One region of the Janthinobacterium sp. LS2A genome, then DNA from elsewhere that is predicted to be linked to it. Evidence: predicted binding sites of a transcription regulator. Region 1 holds the regulator's gene; each other region holds the start of a gene.
What was found. The regulator FNR, encoded in region 1, switches genes on or off when oxygen is low (the NO sensors DNR and NnrR bind a similar motif). The targets are predictions, from matches to a motif close to TTGATNNNNATCAA.
Positions count from the first base shown of each region.

Region 1 (3,426 bases):
GCGGCGCCATGAGCAAGAAGGCCGGCAACAACGACAAGCTGGGCGACTGCATCGACTGCACCCTGTGCGTGCAGGTGTGTCCGACCGGCATCGATATCCGCAACGGCCTGCAGTATGAATGCATCGGCTGCGCCGCCTGCGTCGATGCCTGCAACAGCGTGATGGACAAGGTCGAGCGGCCGCGTGGCCTGATACGCTACAGCACCGACCATGCGATGGAAAACAACTTCAATTCGAAGCAGATACGCCAGCGCGCCATGCGCCCGCGCGTCTTGATCTACACTTCCATCCTGGCCCTGATCATCATCGCCGTATGTACGTCGCTGGCCCTGCGCACGCCCCTGAAAATGGACGTGATCCGCGACCGCGGTTCGATGGGACGCGAAGTGGAAGACGGCATGATCGAAAACGTCTACCGCCTGCAGATCATGAACACGTCCGAGCAAAGCCAGCATTTTAAAATCAGCGCTTCCGGCTTGCCGGGCCTGACCTTGCTGACGCGCGAAGAAGTGACCTTGCAGCCGACGGAAACGCTGGGCTGGCCGATCCGCCTGCGCGTGCCGCACGGCGTGGGCGAGAAGGGGTCGAACAAGATTGCGATCGAATTGCAATCGCTGGACAACCCGTCGCTGCATGTGCGTGAAAGCGCGGTCTTCATCGTGCCGCGGTGATGCAGGAAGGCCGGTCCCCGCACGGGGGCTGGCCGTTTACAGAGGAGAAATACCATGTCCGACAGTCTGAAACTGCAGCCTCCCGTTGCACCGTGGTACAAGCATCGCTGGCCATGGCTGCTGATGATCGGTCCCGGCCTGTCCGTGGTCGTCGGCAGCTTCATGGGCTATATCGCCTTTACGCAGCCCGACGCGCTGGTGGTGGGCGATTATTACAAGCAGGGCAAGGCGATCAACCAGGATTTGAAGCGCGACACGATCGCCAGCGACCTGGCCATGGATACGAGCCTGGCGTACGACGTGGCGCAAGCGCGCCTGAGCGGTTCCGTGCACAGCTTCGGCAAGGCCTACCAGGGACCGCTGCAGCTGCACCTGGCGCATGCGACCCTGCCGGAAAAAGATATCAAGCTGCTGGTGCAGCCCGATGCGGCCGGCAATTTCTCGGTCGCGCTGCCGATGCTCGAGCGCAGCCGCTGGCAGGTGCTGGTGGAAAACGACAAGCGCGAGTGGCGCCTGTCCGGCATCTGGACCTGGCCCGTGCAGCGCAGCATCGCGCTGCATGCGGACGAAGAGTTATAAGCCTTACTTGCAGACGTCCGTGCCTGCCGTAATGGCTTTCAGCTTGGCTGGTTGCAGGATCTCGATCTCGCGGTTCGAGACGCGCAGCCAGCCTTCCTTCTTGAATTTCGACAATAAACGGCTGACGCTCTCGATGGTCAGGCCCAGGTAGTTGCCGATTTCCTCGCGCGACATGCGCAGCTGGAATTTGCTGCTCGAATAGCCGCGCGCTTCGTAGCGCGACGCCAGGTTGACGATGAAGGCGGCAAAACGCTGCGTCGCCTGCATATTGCCCAGCAACAGCATCACGCTTTGCTCGCGCGTGATTTCCTGGCTCATCATGCGGTGGAAATGACGCAGCAGGGTCGGCATATTGCCCAACAATTGTTCCAGGCTGGAAAACGGGATTTCACACACTTCGCTGTCTTCGAGCGCCACCGCATTACAGTGGTGGCGGTCGGCGCTGATGGCGTCCATGCCCAGCAGTTCGCCGGCCATCTGGAAACCCGTCACCTGCTCTTCGCCGCCCGGATTGATCTGGTACGTCTTGAAGTGTCCCAGGCGGATCGCGTACAGGTTCTGGAACGAGTCGCCGATGCGGAACAGCGAGGCGCCGCGCACGATCTTGCGGCGGCGGCCGATGATCTGGTCCAACCTGTCCATGTCGCCCATATCGAGGCCCATCGGCAGGCACAATTGATGCATGCTGCAGGTCGAGCATCGCGCACGCAACGCTTCCACGGTCACTGTGGGCAAGGTTGGAGTGAGTAGCGCTTCAGTCATGTCGGTACCTTTTAGAAAATGCAACAACAAGTTTACTGCATACAGGGTTGCCGTGTGCCAATTTCACCGCAATTTCGGCGAATAAACGACGTTCCGACTTTAATTATATGGCAACATCGTCAAAAGCCCATGCGGGGAGGGCCATTTGCGCGGCGCCGCTTGCCAACTTGATGTATTGATAGGAAAATTCCTAACAGCATTATCTGCCGCCTGTGCCGCCCGGTACTGAAAAGGAAATCATGAAGCCTCTCGGCATCAAAGCAAAAGTCGCGCTGGCCACCAGCCTGACCTCGATCGCCATGATCGCGCTGGTCACCATGATCCAGGTGCAGCACATGCGCGACGACTTCACCCGAGTACTGCTGAGCCAGCAGTCATCCCTGATCAGCCGCACCGCTGCCGAGCTCGACGACAAGCTGGGCATGCTGCTGCAGATCGTCACCCTGACGGCCAGGCAGCAGCCGCCGGAACTGATGGCCCAGCCGGCCCAATTGCGCGAATACTATTCGCGCCGCTCGATGCTGGTGCTGTTCGACGACGTGCTGGTGCTCGATGCACATGGCGCCGTCGTGGCCGACATGCCGGAAGTGGCGGGGCGCGCCGGCATCAACGTTGCCGAGCGCGAGTATTTCCAGACCGTGCTGCGCACGCGCCAGCCCATGATCACCGAGCCGATGCTCGGCAAGTCGAGCGGCATGCCCATCGTGCAGATGGTCGCGCCCGTGCTGGCCGCCGATGGCCAGGTGGCCGGCGTGGTGATCGGCGTGCTGCGCCTGTACAAGGACAACCTGCTGGGACGCCTGCGCTCGGAAAAGATCGGCAAGAGCGGCTATTACTTCATCCTCACGCGCGGCGCCGTGCCGCGCTACGTGCTGCATCCCGATACCAGCCGCTTGCTGCAGCCGCGCCAGCCGAACGCCAACCTGACGACGACCCAGCTGCTGAAGGAAGATGGCGAAGGCAGCATGGTCAGCACGAACAGCCGCGGCATCACGGCCGTCAACAGCTTCAAGCGTTTGAAATCGGTGAACTGGCTGCTGGCTACCTCGCTGCCCGTCGCGGACGCCTTCGAACCGTTCGATGGCGTGCTGTACCGGCTGGTGCTGTGGAGCATCCTCGCTTCGCTGCTAGCCGCATTTGTTCTGGGCTGGGTCACCGTGCGCCTGCTGTCGCCGCTGGTGCGCCTACGCGACACCCTGCTGGCCCTGCGTACCAGCGGCAGCCGTTTCACCCCCGTGCCGGTGCAGCAGCGCGACGAGATCGGCGAACTGACGGAGGCGTTCAACGGCCTGATGAGCGAGCGCGACCGCCTGCAGCAGGAACTCGAATCGCGCGCGGCCGAACTGGAGCAGGAACGCGACCGGGCCGAGGCCGCCAACCGCGCGAAGAGCGATTTCGTGGCCAACATGAGCCA
Region 1 covers NZ_JAZHPB010000006.1:65,734-69,159, forward strand. The annotation lists gene ccoG (cytochrome c oxidase accessory protein CcoG) at 1-671, shown strand, start outside; gene V3C40_RS17815 (FixH family protein) at 726-1,250, shown strand; gene fnr (fumarate/nitrate reduction transcriptional regulator Fnr) at 1,254-2,012, opposite strand; gene V3C40_RS17825 (response regulator) at 2,252-3,426, shown strand, end outside.

Region 2 (3,426 bases), on a different contig from region 1:
CTGCACCTTCATCAGGCGTGCGCCCACGGACGACGACAGGCTGACCTCGAAGCGGCCACCGGCCGGCAAGGCGCTGACGTCGACGCTGGCTTTGCCACCGGTCAAGTCACTGGCGACCACCGTCTTGCGGCCATCGGCGGCGACGTGCAGCACGGCGGCGTACGGTTCCGCCTCGGCATTCCAGACCAGCGCCAGCTTGCCGCCGCTTTGTACCGCATCGAACGTGGCATCGTTGGCGGCGACCTTGCTGCGGCGCGCCGGGCGCTCCAACTTGGCCAAAGCCTTGCCATTTGCCAGCACTTGCACGTCGCTGATGTCGCCCGGGTTGGCGAAGCTGACGCGGAAATGGCTCATGGCGTTGCCGCCATGGTCGGCCACGGAGACGGCATCGAAGGGCAAGTCGATAGTCTGTCCCAACGCCGTCAGCACGCGCAAGGTATAAGCATGGCCGCTGCCGCTGGCCGCTGCGCCGATGCGCACCGACGAGGCAACGGCGGGACGCAGCCCCACGCCAGATGGCGTGATACGGCCGGAAATCGTCAGATAGCCATTCTCGGCCACGGACATGCTGGCGGCCACCACATTGCTGCCAGTAACCTGCGTGCTGCGCTTCTCCAGGAATTGCTGTACGCGCACATAGCTGTAGTCGGAGAACCAGGCGCCGCTGCAATAGCTCATCACGTCTTTCATCGGCGTGCTGCCATAGACTGCCTTGCTCAACTGGCCAATGCTGCCCGCATAGCTGCTGTTGTACAGCGGTTGCGGACCCAGATCGCCATTCGCATACGGGTAGTCGGCAGCGGCACCGGACGGACCGCCACAGGCAACGTGCTGCAACGAGTGGTTGTGACCCAGCTCATGCACCAGCGTAGTCAGCCATTCAGGCCATTGATTGCCGAATGGATCGACGGAGGCAATGCTGTTGAACCGGGCGTCCAGGCCGATGGCCGACGTGAAGTCGTTGCCGCTGCTGCGCTGGTTGATGTAGGCCAGGCCGGCGGCGCGCGTGGAGGACATTTTCGGCACGAAACCATAATAATAGGCGCCGCGGTCTTCCAGTGCGCGCTGGTTTTCCAGCTTGCCCAGGGTATCGCTCCACCAGCTGTCGGCCGTGCTGCTGCCAGGCATGCTCAGCGCCGCGCGCGTGGTGATGCTGATATTTTCCGCCGCATACGGATACACGCGCAGCAGCGCGGCACGGATCACCTCGGCGTCAGGCAGTTGCGCCACGCCATCATCGGTGCTCAACGGTACCAGCACCAGACGGATCCTGGCCAGGCTGGCCACCACGGGCGCCGCTTCCTGACTCACTTGCACGCCGTCATTGCCCACGGCCGTCACGCGCACGCGCACGCCAGGCAGAACCCAGCCGGACGGCAGGATGGCGCTGAAATTGCCGTTGAAACTGTAATCGCTTTTCGACGTCGGCAAGACCGACGGGCCGCTCATGGTGATGCTGCCCAGGTTGCTGCCATTGGCAGCCGTAGCATTCAAGGTCACGGCCGGGCTGGCCTGGCCTGTTTGCGTGGCCAGCACGGACACGCGCACGGCGGCCGGCTTGCCGCGCGTCAGGCGCAAGGCTGCATCGCTGGCATTCAAATTCAGTACCTGCGCGAAATCAATGCTGCCCAAGGTAAAGGCCGACACCGTGCCCGCATTCACGGCGATGCGCGAAGCGGCCGACAGCATCACGCTGCCCGTTGCCGACGCTGGCGCGGACAGCACCAGCTGGCTGGCACTGGCGCTGACGATGGCGGCTGGCGTACTGCCCACCGTGGCCGAACTGACCTGGTCGAGATTGCTGCCCTGCAGCGTCACCGACAAGGTCGCGCCGTTGACGGCCGACGCGATCGACGTCACTGCCACGTTTGCCAAGACTGTATACGTGTCGCTGCTGGCCACATCGTTGTAGGGACCGCGCACCGTCAGCGCACCTGTCGCCGCGCCCGCAGGCACCACCACCGTCACGCTGCCGGCCGTCTGGCTTTGCGGCGTTGCCGCCGCGCCATTGCCGAACTGCACCGCCGTCACGGCGCCCATGCCGCCGCCCGCGATCGTCACGCTGGAACCGACGCCGCCCGTTGCCGGTGCGACACTGCTCACGCTCAGCGGCAGGTACACGTTCACGTTATAGCTGGTGGTCGCCGTGCCGCTGGCGCTGACCAGGCTCAAGGCGCCCGTAACGGGCACGCCCGGCATGGCCAGGGTTACGCTGCTGTCGCTGCTGGCGCTGGCGGCAACGTTCACGCCGCCCACCTGAAAAGCCGTCACGCGGCTCAGATTCGTGCCCGTCACCACCAAGCTGCCACCCACGGCGACATTCGCCGCCGAGACGGCCGTCACGGCAGGAACCAGCACTGGCGTACCCGAGGTGGTCGCCACCACCGTGTCACCACCGCCACCGCCGCCTCCGCCGCAAGCGGACAGGCCCAGCACGACAAACAATGCTACAAGCAGATGGTTTTTCATGGCTGGCAACCATGTTGATGCAGCGCGATGCCGGGGAGGACACGGGAGAAATGTGACATATTGGTGACTTTTGGTGAGAATGTAATTTCGAAGAACCCATATTATGGGTTAATTCGATTCCCAAGGACAACTATTAATGCTTTTGATTCAATTGGTTTTGATAATAGTTAAAGTATCGACTTGGAAAGATTTATTCTAAGAATTATTCGCTTCACTCTGTCTTGTCTTAAATCAAAATTATTTTCCTTTGCAGCTATTGCCATTCAATTCATTAAAAAGATTCTGACAGTGCGCAAATAATGTGGAAATTTTTCCACAGCCTAGACGCCGTGCCTTCCTGCCAAGTTTGGCGGAAGAATTAACGTTTTGAGTAAGATTTTCAGGAATGTAATTTTCAGAAGCAGGCGCGGCGCAAGCCGATGTGTTGCAATGTGTTGCAACCTGGCCTGCTGTGGGGCGAACAGCCGCTTTTGCTTAAAACCAAAGCAGCCTGATGCCGTATAATTTTAGACCCGGTGAAATCAGGCGATTGCCACCTTCTGCCAGCCCTACCCGGCCGGCACACTCCGTCAGCTGATCCTGCTGACCCGCAACCGCCTCATACAGTCTTGTCGCCGCGCCGCCGCCCGTTTGCCTATTGAAAGCATGAAATGAACGATACCGTGATCCCCGCCATGTCCCCGACCGAAGCCACCTTGCGCGCCATCCTGGCGCAGCGGATCATGATCCTCGACGGCGCCATGGGCACGATCATCCAGCAATACAAGCTCGACGAAGAAGCGTACCGTGGCGGTCCCACCGGCCGCTTCATCGATTTCGCCGCGCCGGCCGACAGTGGCGCGCGCGAACTGTTCGTCAAGGGCAACAATGAGCTGCTGACCCTGACGCAGCCGCACATCATCCAGGAAATCCACGAGCGCTACCTGGCGGCCGGCGCCGACCTGATCGAAACGAATA
Region 2 covers NZ_JAZHPB010000009.1:213,633-217,058, forward strand. The annotation lists gene V3C40_RS23555 (IPT/TIG domain-containing protein) at 1-2,469, opposite strand, end outside; gene metH (methionine synthase) at 3,120-3,426, shown strand, end outside.
Region 2: a site for FNR is predicted at 2,691-2,704, ahead of V3C40_RS23555 (IPT/TIG domain-containing protein). Genes of this name have one in related genera too.

Region 3 (3,426 bases), on a different contig from region 1:
CGTGGCCATCCTGATCGTGCTGGTGCAAACCATCCAGTTCGCCGGCACGCGCATCGCCAAGCGCCTCGACAAACGTTAATTCATTTCAGTATTTCAGTACAAGGAAAAGCATGAACCACATTCGCCGCACCCTGCTCGTCGCCGCCACCAGCCTGGCCTTCGCCACCGCCGCACACGCCAAGGACCCGAAAGAACTCGTCATCGGCACCAGTTCCGGCCCCTACTCGGACCAGCTGAAACTGGGCATCAAGCCTATCCTGGAAAAACAGGGCTACAAGGTCAAGATCGTGGAATTCAACGACTACGTGCAGCCGAACTACGCGCTGGCCGAAGGCTCGCTGGACGCCAACGTGTTCCAGCACATCGTGTATCTGACCAAGTTCGCCACCGATAACAAGCTGCCATTGAGCCCCTTGATCACCGTGCCGACCATGCCGATCGGCCTGTACGGCGGCAAGCAGAAGTCCCTGGCCGACGTGAAGAACGGCGCCACCATCACCATGCCGAACGACCCGACCAACCAGGCGCGCGCGCTGGTGATGCTGGCCAAGATGGGCTGGATCAAACTGAAACCGAACGTCGACCCGCTGCGCGCGTCCGAACGCGACGTGCTGGAAAATCCGAAGAAGCTGAAACTGGTGCCGCTGGAAGCGGCGCAGCTGCCACGCTCGCTGGCGGACGCCGACTACGCTTTCGTCAACGGTAACTTCGCCCTGGCCGCCGGCATGAAGCTGACGTCGGCCCTCGCCGTGGAAAAGATCTCGGACAGCTACATCAACCTGGTTGCCATCCGCACGGCCGACAAGGCCAAGCCATGGGTCAAGGACCTGGAAGCGGCCTACCGCTCGCGCGCCTTCCTCGACGCGACGAACAAGTATTTGGCCGGCTACGAAAAGACGGACTACCAGCTGGCGCTGGAAAAAACGCTGAAAAAATAAAGCGGCACATGCCATGCAAAAAGACGGCCAGGTTCACACCTGGCCGTCTTTTTTATTGTCCGCGCCGCATGGGCGCAGCCGGTCACTGCTTAGAAGCGGTAGCCGACACCGACACCGATCAGGAGAGGATCGACCTTGACTTCGCTGGCCTTGGCGCCACCGATGAAGACGTCGCTGCGGATCTGCACTTTCTTGATGTCGAAGTTCAGGGACCAGTTTTTATCCAGTTTGTAGTCGACACCGGCTTGCAGCGAGTAACCCCAGCTGTCGTGCTCCAGGCGGCCGGCGCCGTTCAGCAATTTCACGTCGGAGATATTCGTGTAGTTGATGCCGGCACCCACGTAAGGGCTGAACTGTTTTTCAGGCATGAAGTGGTATTGCAGCGACAGGGTCGGTGGCAAATGCTTGAAGGTACCGATATTGTTACCATCGAGCTTGACGTCATGCTTTTGCGGGTAAGTCAGGATCAGCTCGGCAGCGATATTCGGGGTGAAGAAGTACGAAATATCGATTTCAGGAATCGTCTTGCTGCTGACCGTCAAACGGTCGGATGCACCGACGCCACCAACAGGAGCAGATTTATCGGCCGGATCGAGGTGCACGGCGCGCGCACGGACCAGCCATGGGCCTTCCTGTGCCATTGCGTTGCTGGCGAATGCGCCGATGGCGGTCAGGACGATTGCTGCTGCAGTTGCGGACTTTTTCATTCTAGTTCCCTCTTTTTGTCGTTAAGTAACGCTGCGAAGTCTAAGATTGCAGTGCAACAAAAACTTTGATCCACATCAAATAGTGCTAGATGGCATCACTAGAGGGATTTTTTCCTTTACCCAGGTCAAGAAAATGCCGCAGCGCGTCAATTCGCCTCGGCAAACACGCTGGCGACCCAGTCGGCAAACACGCGTACGCGTCGCGACAATTGCCGGTGATGGGGATACAGCACGGACACGGGCAGCGGGTCGGGACGCAAGTCCCGCAGCACTTCCACCAGCTCGCCCGCAGCTAGCGCCGATTCAAGGTGATACCGGGGCGCCTGAATCAGGCCCATGCCCGCGCGGCAGCAGGCGTGGTACGCGTCCGCATTGTTGACGGACACCGTGCCCGGCAAGGCCACGCTGTGCCGCTGCCCATCCACCTTGAAATCGAAGGGCCAGACCTTGCCCGTTTGGGCGGAAAAGAAATTGACGGCGCGGTGGCCCGCCAGTTGCGCCAAATTTTCCGGCGTGCCGTGTGCGGCCAGGTAGGCGGGACTGGCGCAGGTAAGCTGTTCGAGCAACGCCACCCTGCGCGCCACCATCGACGAGTCGCCCAGTTCGCCCACGCGCAGCACGCAATCGACGCCTTCGCGCACCAGGTCGACGAGGCGGTCGCCCATGCCGATTTCCAGTTCGATCAAGGGATAGCGGGCGCAGAACTGGTCCAGCACGGGCATGACGAAATGCATGGCCAGGGTCGCGTGCAAGTCGATGCGCAGCTTGCCGGCCGGCTGCTGCGCCGCCGAGGAAAACACGGCTTCCGTTTCTTCCAGGTCCGCCAGCAAGCGCACGCAGCGCTGGTAATACGCTTCGCCATCGGGCGTGGGCGTGACTTGCCGCGTGGTTCGCTGCAGCAGGCGCACGCGCAGCCGCGCTTCGAGCTGCTTGATCGCATGCGTGACCGTCGCTTTCGGGTAGCCGAGGTCATGCGCCGCCTGCGTGAAACTGCGTAACTCGACGATGCGCGTAAATATCCGCATCGCATCAAATCGGTCCATGCCGTGCTCCATTGTTATTCCCTGGTGCACAGTGTAGCGATTCAACGGGTATTTTTCGATTCTTCATGATAACTGCCGGCACAAGTTGCCCGCCACGCAATCGCCACTTGCGCCGATATCACTGGATTGCCGCCTGCCCGCGCAGCATACTATTCCAGCTCACACGATACAAATGAGAATAGTAATGATTATCATTTGCGATATAATGAATGACCTCGCTAGGCGACTACAAAAAAGGAATGGGAGACATGGATATATTGAGGGAACTGCGTGAATCGGGCTTGAAAGTGACCATCCCCCGCTTGCGGATTCTGCAGCTGTTTCAAGAAGGCACGATCAAGCACCTGAGTGCGGACGATGTCTACAAACTCTTGCTGGCCGAAAAAATCGACGTGGGCCTGGCCACCATCTACCGCGTGCTGATGCAGTTTGCCGAAGCGGGCATCCTGTTTCGCCGCCACTTCGAATCGGGCCACGCCGTCTTCGAACTGAACGAAGGCCAGCACCACGACCACCTCGTTTGCACCGGCTGCGGCAAGGTCGACGAATTCGTCGATGAAGGCATCGAACTGCGCCAGAACGAAATCGCCGCCGAGCGGGGCTTCGTGCTGCACGAGCACGCGCTGTCGCTGTACGGCACCTGCGCCGAGTGCACGGCGAAGAAAGTCCCGCCGCGCAAAGCGTCCTGAGGCAGCGCGCAAGCTAGCGCCTGGCAAGCCAGCTGCGCTACACTGCGTA
Region 3 covers NZ_JAZHPB010000005.1:34,112-37,537, forward strand. The annotation lists gene V3C40_RS15425 (methionine ABC transporter permease) at 1-79, shown strand, start outside; gene V3C40_RS15430 (MetQ/NlpA family ABC transporter substrate-binding protein) at 111-938, shown strand; gene V3C40_RS15435 (OmpW/AlkL family protein) at 1,028-1,645, opposite strand; gene V3C40_RS15440 (LysR family transcriptional regulator) at 1,792-2,688, opposite strand; gene fur (ferric iron uptake transcriptional regulator) at 2,937-3,377, shown strand.
Region 3: a site for FNR is predicted at 1,711-1,724, ahead of V3C40_RS15435 (OmpW/AlkL family protein). Genes of this name have one in related genera too.

Region 4 (3,426 bases), on a different contig from region 1:
CAGGGTGACGTAACGCAATTTCGCCCCGCCAAGGTCCAGGCGCTGGACACGGAACACGACCTGGCATTGCTGCGCCTGGCGGGCGCGCCCCTGCCCGCCCTGGCGCTGGGCGACGCGGCCACGGTGCGCGAAGGCCAGGCCATGGCGTTTACGGGATTTCCGCTGGGCACCTTGCTCGGACTGCGCCACGTGACGCACCGCGCCACCGTGTCATCGCTGACACCGGTGGTCATGCCCAGCGAAAACGCCCAGCGCCTCGACGTGCGGCGCCTGGCGCAGCTACAAAAGGCGCCGTACACCGTGTTCCAGCTGGACGCGACGGCGTATCCGGGCAGCAGCGGCAGCCCCTTGTTCGATCCCGAGACCGGTCTCGTCTACGGCATCGTCAACATGGTGTACGTCAAGGGCCTCAAAGAGGCCGCCATCAGCGCGCCCAGCGGCATCACGTACGCGATTCCAGGCAGCCACATGCAGGCGATCTTGCTGAAGAATAAATAAATCGTCAGTTGCGCCCCTGCCTCAACCGGTCAGTAATACCGGGCTCATCCCATGTCGGAAAAAAAAAGGGGTAAAACGACCGTTCACCCCCATGCTGTTCCATCAGGCCACCGAATTTACGGATCTGGGCCCCCATGTAATCGAGGTCCAGCCGTAGCAGCACGGCCGGCGCCCCCACGCGCGTACACTCGCGCTCGCCGCCGAAGTCCTGGAAACCCAGCATGCGCTTGTAAAACACCACATGGCGCGGGTTGACTTCAATCACGTAATCCGTAAAGCCGTGAATATTGTGAGCATAGATATAAGAAATATGAATCAGCGCCGCAAACACGCGCTTGCTCACGCCCTTGTCGATGGCCAGGCGCGACGGTTCGCACAGGCGCCGGCCTTGCTCGCGCAGGACGTCGAGCTTGTCGCGGAAGTTTTCATCGGCGGGCAAGCCCGTCTCGTCGTTATCGAGGCACAAGGTCATGGTGCCGACGGTGGTGCCGGCCGTTTCCGCAAACAGCGTGATTTTATTCAGCGCATGGGCCGTGCAAGGATCGACGGCATAGCCGCGCCAGCCGTACATCTTGCGGATCAGCAAACTGGCCGCTTCGCGCCGGCCACGCGAATTGGCCATGCGGATATGAAAGCGCTGCAGGTCGAGCTCATGCTCCATGGCCGGGTCGATCTGCCCCTCGCCCACCACCAGATCACTGAAGTTGCCTGGCGTGTCGAAGGAAATTATGGGTTCATCTTCAAAGCTCATCTTGTCCTCACGTTCATCGGCAGCCGTCGAGACGGACTGAAGCCAATGCCTTGTGACAAGAGAAAAACTGGAGAAGTTCCCAGCAATAGCTAAAAAAACAGAAGAAATTTGCCTTGGGATAGCAAAATAACACGATGAAATTTGTCTATAAGTACAAAATGGCAAATATAATTGCTGTTTTGATATTGACGAGCCTGCTGTTAAAAAAAGCTTTCCGGTATCAATAACACGTCGCCCGGCCGCATCATGACGTTGGCGGAAATATCGCCTTCCTTCAGCAAATCGTCGAGCCGCACCCGCAGCTGCTGCTGGTTGCCTTCGCGTACCCGGATGATGCTGGCCTTGTTGCCGGCCGCGAAGTCGGTGATGCCGCCGACGGCGATGAGCACGTCCATCAGCGACATGCCCAGCCGGTACGGCAGCGCCTGCGGCTTGGCCGCCTCGCCGATGACGCGGATCTGCTCGCCATATGGCCCCGAGAAGTTCGTGACGATGACCGTCACCACGGGCTGCTGGATGAACTTGCTCAAGGCTTGCTCGATATCGCGCGCCAGCTGGGTCGATGTCTTGCCGCTGGCGGGCAAATCCTCGACCAGCGGCGTGGTGATCTTGCCGTCCGGCCGCACGGCCACCGTCAGCGACACTTCCGGATTGCGCCAGACGATGATGTTGACGGAGTCGCCCGGACCGATCAGGTAATCGTGCATGGGGGCGCTGTCGTCGGAAGGCGCCAGCGGATGGCGCGTGCGGCAGGCGCCCAGCAGGCTGGCGGCGCCCGCCAGGACCAGCGTGTTGCAGACAAATGCACGGCGAAATGGATTCATGCGGAGCCTCTTCGAGTCGATGCGCGTCCATGGCCGGCCCCGCAGAACCAGCCTGGGCCGCGAACTTCCTATGATTATTAAAACCCGGCAAGTGAACCTTGAGGCGTATCAAGAAGCAATCATCTTGGGAAATCTTGCTCCACAGCCGCCCTATACTTTGCTTACTCAACAAGCAAGTATTTCTTGCAAGACGCCGTCGTTGTCCGCGCCGCCAACCCATCTACCGGGCAGCACCGTTACCTGAAGGAAGCGACATGGAAGAATTGATACAGCAACTGCTTTCCGGCTTGAAAGGCATCTGGAAGTACCGCTGGCATGCGGTGCTGGTGGCGTGGCTGGTGGCCATCGGCGGCTTCATCAAGGTGATCACCCTGCCCGACGATTACCAGACGTCGGCGCGCGTGTTTGTCGATACGCAAACCATCCTCAAGCCGTTGATGGCCGGCATGACCAGCGTGCCGAACACGGAACAGCAGGTGGCCATCATGAGCCGTACCCTGCTCAGCCGCCCGAATGTGGAGCGCGTCATGCGCATGGTCGACCTCGACCTGGACTCGAAGACCGTGCGCGAGCACGAAGCCCAGCTGGACAACTTGATGAGCCGCATCAAGATCACTGGCACCAACGCGTATGACATCTACACCATCAGCTACAGCGGACGCGACCCCAAGCTCGTGCGCGACGTCGTGCAAAGCCTGCTGACCATCTTTGTCGAAGGCAGCTTCCAGGGAAAGAAAGGCGATTCGCAAAAGGCGGTGCAGTTCATCGACGAGCAGATCAAGAATTACGAGGACAAGCTGAGCGCGGCGGAAAACCTGGTGAAGGAATTCAAGATCCGCAACAACCTGCTGCTGCCGCGCCAGGGCATCGACTATGGCAGCCAGCTGCTGATGTCGTCCGATAGCCTGAACAATGCCAAACTGGAACTGGTCGAGGCGGAACAGGCACGCAAGGCCATCCAGAGCCAGATCGAGGGCGACGAGCCCGTGCTCGACCTGGAGCCCAGCGCGTCGGCCATCACGAATCCCGAGCTCGACGAGCGCATCGCCTCGATCAACAAGAACCTCGACAGCCTGCGCATGCAATTTACCGAACTGCATCCCGACATCATCGCCTCGAAGCGCCTGGTGGCCCAGCTGGAAGAACGCAAGATCGAGGAAAACAAGCTGAAAGCGGCGTCCGGCGACCCGGGCAAGAACTACAGCCCCATGCTGCAGCAGCTGAAGGTGGCGCTGACGGATGCGGATGCCAAGGTGGCCGCCATCCGCGCCCGCGTGCAGGAATACAGCGCGCGCAACGAGCGCCTGCTGGCGCAAAGCAATGCCGTGCCCGAGGTGGAATCGCAGCTGGCGC
Region 4 covers NZ_JAZHPB010000001.1:965,629-969,054, forward strand. The annotation lists gene V3C40_RS04485 (S1 family peptidase) at 1-498, shown strand, start outside; gene V3C40_RS04490 (N-acyl amino acid synthase FeeM domain-containing protein) at 503-1,249, opposite strand; gene V3C40_RS04495 (XrtA/PEP-CTERM system exopolysaccharide export protein) at 1,450-2,073, opposite strand; gene V3C40_RS04500 (XrtA system polysaccharide chain length determinant) at 2,328-3,426, shown strand, end outside.
Region 4: a site for FNR is predicted at 2,172-2,185, ahead of V3C40_RS04500 (XrtA system polysaccharide chain length determinant). Genes of this name have one in related genera too.